One region of the Lysinibacillus sp. BS3 genome, then DNA from elsewhere that is predicted to be linked to it. Evidence: riboswitches for the same ligand, from Rfam matches in the RefSeq annotation. Region 1 holds a riboswitch; each other region holds the start of a gene.
The links. A riboswitch is a leader RNA that binds a small molecule or an ion and turns the genes downstream of it on or off. The one in region 1 is predicted to bind S-adenosylmethionine.

Region 1 (3,123 bases):
TTTTGAATTACATTCATTTCATGTGTGATGAGCAGAATCGTAATGCCTAATTCACGATTAATTTTTAACAACAATTCAAGAATGGCTTCCGTTGTCTCAGGATCAAGTGCACTTGTTGCTTCGTCACTAAGTAAAATCTCTGGTTCCTGTGCTAAGGCACGTGCAATAGCCACACGCTGTTTTTGACCACCTGAAAGTTGATTTGGGTAACTATCTAGTTTATCTGTTAAACCGACAATTTCAGCATACTTAGCTACTCGGTTTTTTACTTCCGCCTCTTTATAGCCTAGTAGCTTTAAGGGAACTGCAATATTATTGTAAACTGTTGCTGTTTTTAAGAGATTAAAGTGCTGGAAGATCATCCCGATTTTTTGGCGTGTTTGACGTAATTCGTGAAGAGAAAGGGTCGTAATGTCTACATTGTCTATCACTACTTTTCCTGCTGTAGGACGTTCTAGTAGATTAACGCAACGAATGAGTGTACTTTTACCAGCACCACTATAGCCGATTACACCATGAATTTGTCCCTTTTTTACGTGAAGGTTGATGCCATCCACAGCTTTTATGATGCCTTTTTTCGATTTAAATTCTTTTGAGATATTTTGTAATTGAATCATGCGATTGTTTGCTCCTTTCTCAACCTTCTAAAAAGCAAGAATCTGCTCGTCTTCCCATTGGGGAATTTCAGCAGATTCTTTGGCTTTATAGAAGCTTTCTGAACATATTACCAGCTAGGGATTACAGAACCTTTGAATTCCTCTTCGATGAATTGACGCACTTCGTCAGATTGGTAAGCCTCAACGAACTTTTTAATTGTTGGATCATTTTCATTTTCAGCACGTACAACAATATAGTTCACGTATGGAGAATCAGTAGATTCCAATAAAATAGAGTCATCTTTAGGGTTAATGCCAGCTTCTAGTGCAAAGTTTGTATTAATAGCTGCTACATCTACTTCACTAAGTTGTTTAGGAATTTGAGCTGCCTCTAATTCAATGAATTTTAAATTCTTTTTGTTTTCTTCTACATCACGGATCGAGGCTGTTAAGTCTGCACCCTCTTTTAACTTAATATAGCCAGCTTCCTGTAAAACAAAGAGGGCACGTGCTCCATTCGTTGGGTCATTTGGTAAGCCAAACGTTGCACCGTCAGGAATGTCATCAAAGGATTTATATTTTTCTGAGTAGATACCCATTGGATTTAAAATCGTCTTGCCCACTGGTACTAAATCTGTATCATGGTCTTTATTAAATGTATCTAGGAAAGGCTCGTGTTGATAGCTGTTCGCATCAAGATCACCTTCAGCTAAGGATGTATTAGGTAAAACATAGTCAGAAAATGATTTTAGTTCTACTTCTAGCCCATTTTCTTTTGCTACTTTAGCGGCTACTTCTGCAATTTGTTCGTGTGGACCAGAAGTGACGCCTACAACGATTTTCTTTTCATCAATTCCTTCAGCTTGGCTTTTACTATCTTCTTTAGAGCCACAGCCTGCTAAAGCTGCTACTAATGTTAAACTTGCTAAACCTACTAAAAATTTATTTTTCTTTTTCATGAAAATACCTCCAAGATTGTTTTTATCGGTTTTTTGAAAATAAAAAAACTCTCTTACAAATTAAGAGAGGCTCATGAAAAGATGTCCTCTCTTATCTATCAAACGAAGATCGTTTGCAGGATTTAGCACCTTCCTATAAAAAGGAGGTTGCCGAGCTTCATAGGGCCAGTCCCTCAGCTACTCTTGATAAGAGATTTATAATATTTTTTTGTAATTCCGATAGAACTAATATAATTTATAGGGTATAGTAAGTCAATAAATAATTTTTAAATTTTTTATATAATTATAATATTTCGACGCAAAAGAGGGATAACAATGTCTGTAAGAGTTAATTATGGTATAGGTTCATTTGGTAAGGTTATTAGTGCTCGTTTTCTAACGGGAACAGATATCATTGAAGGGATTGAAGCGCTTTGCAAAGAGAATAGCATAGAGTCAGCAACAATTGTAAGCTGTATTGGCAGCTTTCAAAAAAGCAGCTTTGTTTATTTAGTGCCAGATGCAACAGCTCAAATTCAAGTTCGTTTTAGTGATGTGATTGAAAAAGAGGGACCATTAGAATTTATTCAAGGTTCAGGTGTGGTGTGTAAGCGAGATGGTGGATATGAGACACATTTCCATGGTTCTATGAGCGATCAATGGGGTGTTGTATCAGGTGGGCATTTAATAAAAGGGGGCAACCCTGTTATTACTGCTGACATCGTGTTGGCAGAGGTACAAGGGATTCAACATATTCGAAAATGGGATGATGAAACAGGTCATGTTCAATTTTATCCATTAGAAAATGGTTTAGGGCAACCAAGGAAAATTGAAAAATAGTAATAATCCTGTAGCTAGGGATAGCTACAGGATACGGCGTCATTATCTTTTAAACAATTGTAATTGCTCGATTCTATGGATTGCTTCACGTAAGCGCTCCTCACTAACCAGCAATCCTACGCGTACATAGCCTTCACCATATTGACCGAAGCCATTACCTGCTGCTACAGCGATATCAGCTTTTTCGAGCAAAAGATCAGCAAACTGTTCACTTGTATAGCCTAGTGGTACAGGGAGCCATGCGAAGAAGGAGCCACTTGGAGCCGTAACATGCCAGCCAATTCTTCGAGCTTCTTCAATGAGTACATTGCGGCGACGCTCATAAGTAGCTCGTAGTTCATCCGCACATTGCTGGGAAGCCGTCAGTGCTACTGCTGCGGCTTGTTGAATGGCAGGGAATTGACTACAAAACAGATGATCCTGAATTAGATTAATAGCAGCAATAATCTCGGCATTCCCTACAGCGAAGCCTATACGCCAGCCAGCCATATTATAGGTTTTCGATAATGTATACATTTCAACTCCTACTTCTTTTGCACCCTTTGCTTGAAGGAAGCTAACTGGTTTATTACCGTCAAATCCTATTGCCCCATAAGCAAAATCATGTGATACGATAATATTGTGCTCCTTCGCAAAGCGAACGGTCTCTTCAAAAAACGCAAGTGATGCTGTACCACCTGTAGGGTTGTTCGGGTAATTTAAGTAAAGAAGCTTTGCTTTTTCTTTCACTTCATCAGGTAATGCATGAT
Region 2 (3,123 bases), 100 kb from region 1:
TTAGGTAAGAAGGTAATAATGATTAGTAACGCGAATGCCAAGCCAATCCATAGTGGCTTTAAATTAAGTTTTGTAGCTGCTTGCTTTGGTGAAGACATATTTTCTCATCCTTTCTACGATAAAAATGACGATTATTATCCATAACATCGGCCTGTATAATGTTTTATTGAGATAAGAATATGTCTATTTTATTGTAGAAAAAAATCTATGTGAAAATGGTGTTTTTTACAGCAATATGAGTAGATAAAGAGAAAAAATACGGTCACAAAAAATACAAAAATATCCATTAAATATTATTTCTTTTTCTTAAAGGCAGAAGTTACTTTAGGCTCTGTTCCATTGACTAATCGTTTAATATTTTCGAGGTGCAGGATGATGGCTATGCCAAAAAGAAGAAGAGCTATAATGGTTGGGCCAATGCCAGGAATCCATAAATAAGTTGCTGTACAAAACACGAGATAAAATTCTAGAACACCTACAATTAAATAATTTGTTGCAAAGGATAAAATAACAAATAAAATAAGTGCAAATAAACCAATCTTCCAATCAACAGCAAGTAAAATACCAATGATGGAGGCCGTTCCTTTCCCGCCGTTGAAGCCCATGTAGAAGGGGAAATTATGACCTAAAATAACCCCAGCAGCCATAATATAAGTAAGCAGCCAAATTTGTTCTTCTGTTAAATGAATAGCGTCCGCTAGATAAAAATGCGCACCTATAATAGCGACAACGCCTTTGCCTATATCGATGAGGGCTACTAAAACGCCATACTTCCAGCCAAGGGAAAGAGTAGCATTAGAGGCACCAGCATTACCGTGGCCAGCCTTTTTTAAATCAACCCCCGATAAAAATTGAGCCACTTTAGAGCCGTGAATACAGCCTATTAAATAGCCAATCATAAGAAAAATGATCACGGCCTTTACCATAAAAATACTCCTCTCAAAATTTTTTCTAAAATAGTGTATGCGTTCATATTACGTATAAGAGCAGACAGAAGTTTCGGAAAAAATAAAATTTACTTGTTGACAGAAAAAAACTCTATGTTTATACTGTGTAACAACGATGGAAATTGAATCTCATACTCTTATCAAGAGCGGCGGAGGGATAGGCCCTATGATGCCCGGCAACCAGTAAGCAATGAGCTTACTAAGGTGCTAATTCCTACAGATTCTTACTTGGATCTGGCAGATAAGGGGAGGAAAACTTGCAACCGCAACCCTCTTCTTAGCTGAAGAGGGTTTTTGTTTTCTACAGAAAAATCCTCCTCATCTCCGGTACCATCGTAAAAAAATAACCATTTGGAGGTACACAATGACAAATTTTAAACCAGAAACATTGCTGTTGCATGGTGGTCAAGAGCCAGACCCAGTGACGGGTTCTCGCACAGTTCCAGTCTATCGCTCAACTGCTTTCGTATTTAAAGACACTGCTCATGCGCAACGTCTTTTTGCCTTAGAGGAAGCAGGGAACATTTACACACGAATTACCAATCCAACAGTTGATGTGTTTGAAAAACGTGTGGCTTTATTGGAAGGTGGAACAGCAGCAGTAGCACTTTCATCTGGTGCAGCAGCTATCGCATTTTCCATTTTAAATCTAGCGGGAGCTGGTGATGAGATAGTAGCAGCTAGTTCTTTATATGGTGGTACGTATAATTTATTTGCTAACACATTACCAAACTATGGTATTAAAACAATTTTTGTAGATGAAACAAACCCAGAGAATTTCAAAGCAGCGATTACTGATAAAACAAAAGCTGTCTTTGCAGAGGTTTATGGTAATCCAAGTTTAAAGGTTTTAGATATTGAAGCAGTAGCTAAAATTGCACATGATAATGGTCTACCATTAATTATTGACAGCACGTTCGCTTCTCCTTACGGTTCTACACCTATTGAATACGGCGCAGATGTTGTAGTTCATTCAGCAACTAAATGGATAGGAGGTCATGGTACAACTTTAGGGGGCGTTGTTGTAGACGCTGGTAAGTTTGATTGGACTAGCGGTCGATTCCCTGGTTTTACTGAACCAGATGCCTCTTACCATGGTCTACGTTATGGAATTGATACAGCTTCTGCTGCCTTTGCTACAAAGCTACGTGTACAATTATTACGTGATTTTGGTCCAACATTAAGTGCTGATGCTGCTTTTAATTTATTGCAAGGGTTAGAAACGCTTCATCTGCGTATCCCTAAACACAATGAAAATGCATTGGCAGTGGCTGAGTATTTACAAAACCACCCATCTGTGGAGTATGTAAATTATAATGGCCTAGAAGATTTTCCGACACATGAGTTAGCAAAAAAATATTTAAGAAATGGCTTCGGTTCAGTGCTTACATTTGGCATAAAGGGTGGACGAGAAGCTGGGCGAAAGCTTATTGATAGCGTGAAATTATTTTCACATGTAGCAAATGTAGGTGATGCAAAGTCATTAATTATTCATCCAGCTTCCACTACTCATCAGCAACTATCAGCAGACGAATTAGTTCAAGCTGGTGTAACCGAGTCGCTCATTCGCTTATCCATCGGTTTAGAGGCAGTAGAGGATATTATTGCTGATTTAGATCAAGCCATTACACAGGCTACAACAACTGAACAAACAGTAGAAGCTTAAAGTTTAAAGAAAATGGTAAGATGTTGTGACGTTAACGTATTTTCTCATTCGATTAGCCTCATTTGGTAATGCGTTAAACGTTGCTACATCAATCTATTACTGCATCCGTTAATTATCAGAACCTTATAAAAAATAATACCAAGTAATTTTATATGTATTATTGACTTTGTTAAATCCATGTTATATACTAGGAAATAAGTTAACAGTACGAAAATTTTTTTTAAAAGGTAAATGTTTCATAAGTGCTCCCCCACTTTTGAATATATAGAAGAGTAGTTGCCTAGCCAGTGACTACTCTTCCCAAAAACTGATGATAAAGGAGTGTTTAAAATGGGTAACATCTATAGTGCGCAAAACATTGTATCCTATCTAATATATGAGCTAAATGAAGGGCATGTATTTGTCAACAATAAATCCATTCAACACCTTCTTACATCAGTCGAAAGAAAATGGCAGGAAGTATTTGGTCATACAGCATTTCAAGAACATGTTTTTACTGAAAAGGACTTT
Region 3 (3,123 bases), 810 kb from region 1:
TGCAGAAATATGGGCCTAAAATTCATATTACAGAGCAAAAAATTGACTTTACGAAAAAGATGTTTACAAAAATAGGACCTACCCTATTATTAATTGGCTATTTTATCCCCGGGGTACGTCATTTGACAGCGTATATTGCGGCTATTAATAATTATCCTTATAGAAAGTTTGCGCTTTTTGCCTATACAGGGGCATTTATCTGGACGTTCACATTTATATCATTAGGAAAGATGCTTGGAGAGAAATGGCGATTTGTTGGATACTATCTGACTCATTATAGTATCTATCTTATCCTTTTATTTATTGTAGGGATGCTCATTGTTTACTTTCTATTCAAAAAAAGAAATGGACAAACATAAAAGTCGGTATACGCTATACCGACTTTTATGTTATGGCAAAATAGCAAATGAGCGCACAGGGAAGCCAGATGCTTTTTCTGGCTTAGGTACGATATTGAAGATGATAGCGCCTTTCGCAGGTAGCTTGTCCAAATTCGTCATTAGCTCAATTTGATAGGTGTCTTGGTCAAGTACAAAATATTCGCCATCTAGCTTGCCATTTTTACGAAAATCAGCAGCAGAGTCCGTATCGAAAGTTTCATGACCAATTGCGCTTACCTTGCGTTCTTTTAGTAAAAACTGTAAAGCTTCTAAACCCCAGCCAGGGATATGGTTATGTCCATCTGCATCCTTATTACTGAAAGCCTCTTTATCTGGCCAGCGCTTACTCCAATCTGTGCGTAATGCTACAAATGTTCCTGCTTCAATTTCTCCATGCTTGTCCTCAAAATCAAGAATATCTTCAACACTTAATGAAAAATCATGGTTGCTCGCAGCCTCTTGTGATTTATCAATAACAACAAGGGGAAGAACAAGCTCTTTTAGTTCTAATTCTTCTAAGTAGCGAGTATCTCGCACAAAATGAATGGGTGGGTCGATATGTGTGCCATATTGACCAGGGAACGTGAATTGTTGAGCGAAGAAACCGTCCTTATGAGAAAATAACGTTTCAAATTTAGCGTCCTCAAACATAAAAAAATGTGGTGAATTAGGGCCGAATGTATGTGTTAAGTCAACCCACTGTTTCGATTTTAATAATTGCAATGCTTGTAAAAGTTCATTAGACATCGATTTCCCTGCTTTCTGTAAAAATAGTTGTAAATAAAAAGGAGTCCCCTAATAGAAGAGGACTCCTGCTGCAACAACGGTAGTTCTTCTTCTCATCTTCAAGGCTGATCATTTTGCCAATTGGAATTAGCACCATACTGTTAGCTGGTTGCTGAGACTTCATCGGGCCAATCCCTCCGTCTCTCTTGATAAGAAAAGTAATATAAGAATTTTCAGAAATAACAATACAAACACTTTAGCATAGTTTTTTATAGTTTACAAGTTCACTAGGAATTTTCACCAATTCAAATTTAAGGTGACTCCACAACAATCATTATCAATAAGACGTATTCTAAAACTGTCTGGTGTATAGTTTGTTTCAAATTTCATCGTAATGCCTGTTGATGTGATTAATTTTTCAACCTCTGTTTTATTTGAAAGTTGAGCAGCATTCATTAAATCATGTGCGAATTGTTGGGAGCTATCTATTTTATCCGTAAGTAATTGGGCTTGCTGCATCATTGCCTTTATCCGTGATGCTGAAGCTTTTAATTTGTGTGTATCGACAGGTGGAAAAGGATTATTGGTCGGCATTGCTAGATGTTGCGAAAAGGGTCTAGTGGCAAAATGATTAGCGATAGGCGATGTTGGATAATGATAGGGATGCACAAAATACGGATAAGGATTGTAATACAAGGTCATTCCTCCTATCCTATAACTGATATCCTATCTTATGTAGCAAAACGGCTTTCGGTGTTATTAGCAGTGCAATGTTTGTCCTAATCATTTAAAAAGGAAGCTAAAGTAAGCTTCCTTTTAGCCAAGTACATTTAAGACATCATCAATTTTTTTACTATGTGATAAAATGCCATAATTCATCCATGTTAAAAAGTCTACTTCATAGACACAGTTGCTTTTAACGGCAGCTAGGTTTTTCCAAGTAGGAGTTTTTAAAATAGCACGTTCCTCATTTTCATAAATGGAATGTTGTTTATCAAAGGTAATAAATAAATGATCAGCATCTAATTGCAACAATTGAGCAAATTTCAGTTGTGCTTTACGTTGATTGTGCGGAATACTCCATACTAGTGAATGTGGCATTAAACCTAAGTCACGATATAAAATGGGGCCCGTATAGCCACATTTAGGACCCGCATATAGAGTAATGCCAATGGCTGAAATACGGAGAAATGCTACACTTTGCCCATAAACAGATTTGCTAAGAATTCCTTTTGCTTGTTGTACTTTATCTTCATATTGTAGGATTACGTCTTGCATCAAGGAGGTTTTTCCTGTTAGATCTGCAATTTTAAATAAAGTAGATTGCCAATTCTCTCCAGGGTGTGAAAGATGGCAGACGGGGGCTACTTCATCTAAGTGCTGAAAGGATTCCCAACGCTCTACACCAGAATCTAACATAATTAAAGTTGGCTTATAGTAAAAGAGTCGATCCATTTCTCTATTTTGTACATCGATATCTGGCACTTTCTGTAGACCTAAATAGTCTTGTTTCCCCCATTTTGAATGACTGAATTGAGCAATTGGCGTAATCCCAAGCGCAACAAAGAAATCTTCTAAGAATGGTGCAAATACACGTATATGGCTGCTTTGATTTCTTCGATATTGTCCTGGAGAGATGCCGACATGTTCCTTAAAGCGACGATTAAAATAATACTCATTATTAAATCCGACAGACTGGCTAATTTCAAATACTCGATCATTTGTTGTCATTAATAAATGCTTAGCTTTTTCAATACGAAGTTTAGTTAAATAGTGAAGAGGAATTTGTCCCGTAATATCTTTAAAAATGCGCGTATAATTCCATCTTGGTACGTCAGCTAGCTGTGCTAGCTGCTCAACCGTCCACTCTTTTTCAAAATGTTTTTGTAAATGGTTAACGGACTGCTCAACAGATTGGCGATCATTTTTTTTCATCTGCTTGGGTATGGTTTGATGTAAGAGTAATAACATCAGCTCTTGAAAGTGCACATGCTGTTCAAAAATCGTGTGTTCATCC
Region 4 (3,123 bases), 1.2 Mb from region 1:
CTGGTCTTGTTCTGCTACATGCATCTGGTCCATATACTTCATAGCCCAATGCTCGCAAGCGTCGACCCTCTTCCTCAATATTTTTTGTGCGCAGAGCAATTCGAGAAAATCCCTGGCGCTCTTGATCACGTTTAAACGTATAATGTAGGGAATATGGGTATTGTGCCGCTTGCTCAAATAAATCACGATCATAGATAGCAATTTGTTCAATATAGCTTAAGCCAAAGTAGCTTAACGTATTATAAGTCCCCCACATCGTGTGCTGCCCACCATTCACTGTATGGACATTTCGTTTATTGAAGAAAACCTTTATATTTTCTGGTGATTCCACTTGATGAACCAAATGATCAAAATATAAAGTCATGGCCATTCCCCTTTCTTTCCCCATTACCTTTACCTGTATGTTTGATTAGTTTAAAATTTACTCAAGAAAAGGAGTTACTAGTAGGATATGAAAAAAAGTTTCGTTTACCTACAAACTCCGTTCACTAATTTCATAAAGAGGTGATTTGAATGACAGATTTAGTAGCTGCTTTTAAATTGGCATTAGGTAATTATCCTACAGGCGTAACAGTTGTCACGACATGTCATGACACAAAACCGATTGGCTTAACCGTCAATTCCTTTGCATCTGTTTCAATCGACCCGCTCCTTATTTTGTGGTCACTCGATAAAAAATCTCAGCTCCATCCTTATTTCACGACTGCGCCAAATTTTGCGGTCAATATTTTAGCGAGTGATCAAGAGCATTTATGTACACTATTTGCCAGTAAAATCCCTGATCGCTTTGCACAAGCAAAATGGTCAACTTCCTCTTTAGGACTACCGATTTTACATGATACAGCAGCTAATTTACAATGTAAAACATTTCAGCAAATCGATGCTGGCGACCATACCATTTTTATTGGGCAGGTCGTAGACATTACAAATGCTCAAAAAGAGCCTTTGCTTTATCATCGCCGTCATATCGGTCCCATACCAAAAAGCTTTTATAGCTAGTCTTTACACAAAAAAAGGGCCACTTGTAAGCACAGGAAATCCTTCATGCTTATAGGTGGCCGTTTGACATAAGTTCTACTGAAATCATTGTTATTTTTTCTGCGGAAATCTCTGCTTTTCAAGCCTATTAATTTGCACAATCACACCATCTTGAATCGTAATATGCACTTCACCAAATTCAAGATTTTGAATCGCCTTCGCAATTGCCTCTAGTTTCTTATCATCTACTTTTACTGACTGAGCCATACGATACACCCCTTCTTTTTTATCCTTATTGTTCATAAAGAGGCCAACGCATCAAACTGATTGATAGCCCCTCCTATCTCTCAGACACCATCTGTTGGATTTGGCACCTGTTGTTCGGTTGCCGAGGCTTCATTGGGCCAAGTCCCTCCACCTCTCTTGATAAGAGTACTGCGTTTCTTGAAAATAATTCTATAATTCTGCTATAGGAATGTCAATACAAAATATTAGAAAACCTAGTTGAATACTATGCAATATGTCGTTTAGATTAAAAGACTCCCTAAACCTAAAGTATTTTATGCCTAGTCAGTGAGAAATAGATGGCAATCCATTAATTTATTACAAGCTCCATTTCCTCATCATGAATTCAAGTGGGCCTCGATGATGTTTAGTCCTCCACCATACAGAAACAACGACACATCCTAAAAAATAACAGCAGGCATACAGCATGGAAAAAGCAAGTGTTTGGTTCTCCAGCTTTTGGCAAATAATTAGTATTCCAATGCCTATAACAACATGGCCAACATAATGCGTTAAAGACATTTGTCCTGTTAATATGAAAGATTGAATAACCTTATTTTTACATGTCTCTACAAGATAGATGGAGCCAACAATGATAACAATAGCCGAAGCCGAATTAGATAGGACATACATCATATTCGGTGGAATCGGTCCTGTATCAAATAAATACAATGCACTCTCTACATCTAATAAATGAATGGTTGTCATCTTAATGAATAACGTTGAACAAGTCTCAGTCATGATGACTAACAATAAACCTATCACCAGTAAGTTTTTTCTTAATGTATGATTTGTTAAATCTAATGTGCCCACTACCATACCTATCAGAAAGAAGCAAATCCAGGGGAATAGTGGATGATAGCCATTAAACATCAAATTTCTTATAAATCCTGCTGGTGTCCAAAAATCAAGATACTCTAGTAGCACATATGTTGGATGCCAACCAGCAAGGTAACTAAATTGAATTTGAAGCCATTGTGAAAGGATAAGGATGGCACCAATTATGAAGATCATCATTTTCTTGGATTGGGCAATCAACCAAGCAGCAACAAACATATACACGCCATAATAATGTAAGATATCTCCTGTCCAGCCGATTGCATATAATATTATCCCTATCGTAAATAACAAAAGCGCCCTCTTCCACAAAGTAAGTCGATTTTGACGAAGAAGGATTGGGTCCTTACTCTCTCTAGCCTGACGAGTCATTAAGGCTGTCCCTATTCCTGCTAGCATGACAAATACGGCCGAAGCACGTCCCTCGAAAAGATGTTGGAAGGCAATTAACCATGTTGAACCATTCGTTGTAGAATCTGTTATGACGCCAAAATTGACAATGAACATGCCAAGCATGGCGAGAGCTCTTGCAAAATCAAGACCTTCAATGCGCCGATCATCATTTCTTTTTGTCATTTTTGCCCCCTTGGATAACGCTATTCACTGCCTCCTTCCAAATAGCCCTATAGTTCAATTGGTTGCCTGTTAACATGAAATTACCGATATTATCATAGACGAGGGCTAGCATCTGTGCCTTCGCTTCTATATGTGGAGTATCCTCTAGCACGCCTAGCTGTACGCCATATCGTAGGATAGCAACAAAGCTCGTTAAAAAACTGGTTTCTAGCTCTACTAATTGTCTTTTATAGTTTTCATCGCGGGCCGCTAATAGTACATATTGATTAAATATTTTATTAAAATAAGGGTCCTTGTCCTGTGCCTCAATAGATTTATAGCCTAGCTTAAGTAATTCCTCCTTAAAATTAGCAGAAGAAAGCTCTTTATAATCCACAGCAACATCATGTTGAATTTCTTTATACAATTCATCAAATATGAAAGCGATTAATTGATCTTTTGATTGAA

Region 2: linked by a shared signal. The riboswitch ahead of AAJG31_RS11565 (O-acetylhomoserine aminocarboxypropyltransferase/cysteine synthase family protein) and the one ahead of AAJG31_RS11170 (MetQ/NlpA family ABC transporter substrate-binding protein) in region 1 are both predicted to bind S-adenosylmethionine.
Region 3: linked by a shared signal. The riboswitch ahead of AAJG31_RS15020 (cyclase family protein) and the one ahead of AAJG31_RS11170 (MetQ/NlpA family ABC transporter substrate-binding protein) in region 1 are both predicted to bind S-adenosylmethionine.
Region 4: linked by a shared signal. The riboswitch ahead of AAJG31_RS05500 (YezD family protein) and the one ahead of AAJG31_RS11170 (MetQ/NlpA family ABC transporter substrate-binding protein) in region 1 are both predicted to bind S-adenosylmethionine.

What each region holds. Positions count from the first base shown of each region.
Region 1 is NZ_CP154860.1:2,238,690-2,241,812, reverse strand. It holds gene AAJG31_RS11175 (ATP-binding cassette domain-containing protein) at 1-617, opposite strand, end outside; gene AAJG31_RS11170 (MetQ/NlpA family ABC transporter substrate-binding protein) at 725-1,555, opposite strand; SAM riboswitch class I at 1,644-1,748, opposite strand; gene AAJG31_RS11165 (DNA-binding protein) at 1,871-2,374, shown strand; gene AAJG31_RS11160 (pyridoxal phosphate-dependent aminotransferase) at 2,417-3,123, opposite strand, start outside.
Region 2 is NZ_CP154860.1:2,340,229-2,343,351, reverse strand. It holds gene AAJG31_RS11575 (DASS family sodium-coupled anion symporter) at 1-98, opposite strand, end outside; gene AAJG31_RS11570 (glycerol-3-phosphate acyltransferase) at 294-926, opposite strand; SAM riboswitch class I at 1,082-1,195, shown strand; gene AAJG31_RS11565 (O-acetylhomoserine aminocarboxypropyltransferase/cysteine synthase family protein) at 1,312-2,613, shown strand; gene AAJG31_RS11560 (hypothetical protein) at 2,944-3,123, shown strand, end outside.
Region 3 is NZ_CP154860.1:3,052,227-3,055,349, forward strand. It holds gene AAJG31_RS15015 (DedA family protein) at 1-359, shown strand, start outside; gene AAJG31_RS15020 (cyclase family protein) at 390-1,127, opposite strand; SAM riboswitch class I at 1,217-1,322, opposite strand; gene AAJG31_RS15025 (hypothetical protein) at 1,404-1,802, opposite strand; gene AAJG31_RS15030 (AraC family transcriptional regulator) at 1,923-3,123, opposite strand, start outside.
Region 4 is NZ_CP154860.1:1,036,809-1,039,931, forward strand. It holds gene AAJG31_RS05490 (VOC family protein) at 1-364, opposite strand, end outside; gene AAJG31_RS05495 (flavin reductase family protein) at 514-999, shown strand; gene AAJG31_RS05500 (YezD family protein) at 1,090-1,245, opposite strand; SAM riboswitch class I at 1,316-1,411, opposite strand; gene AAJG31_RS05505 (heparan-alpha-glucosaminide N-acetyltransferase domain-containing protein) at 1,582-2,676, opposite strand; gene AAJG31_RS05510 (TetR/AcrR family transcriptional regulator) at 2,660-3,123, opposite strand, start outside.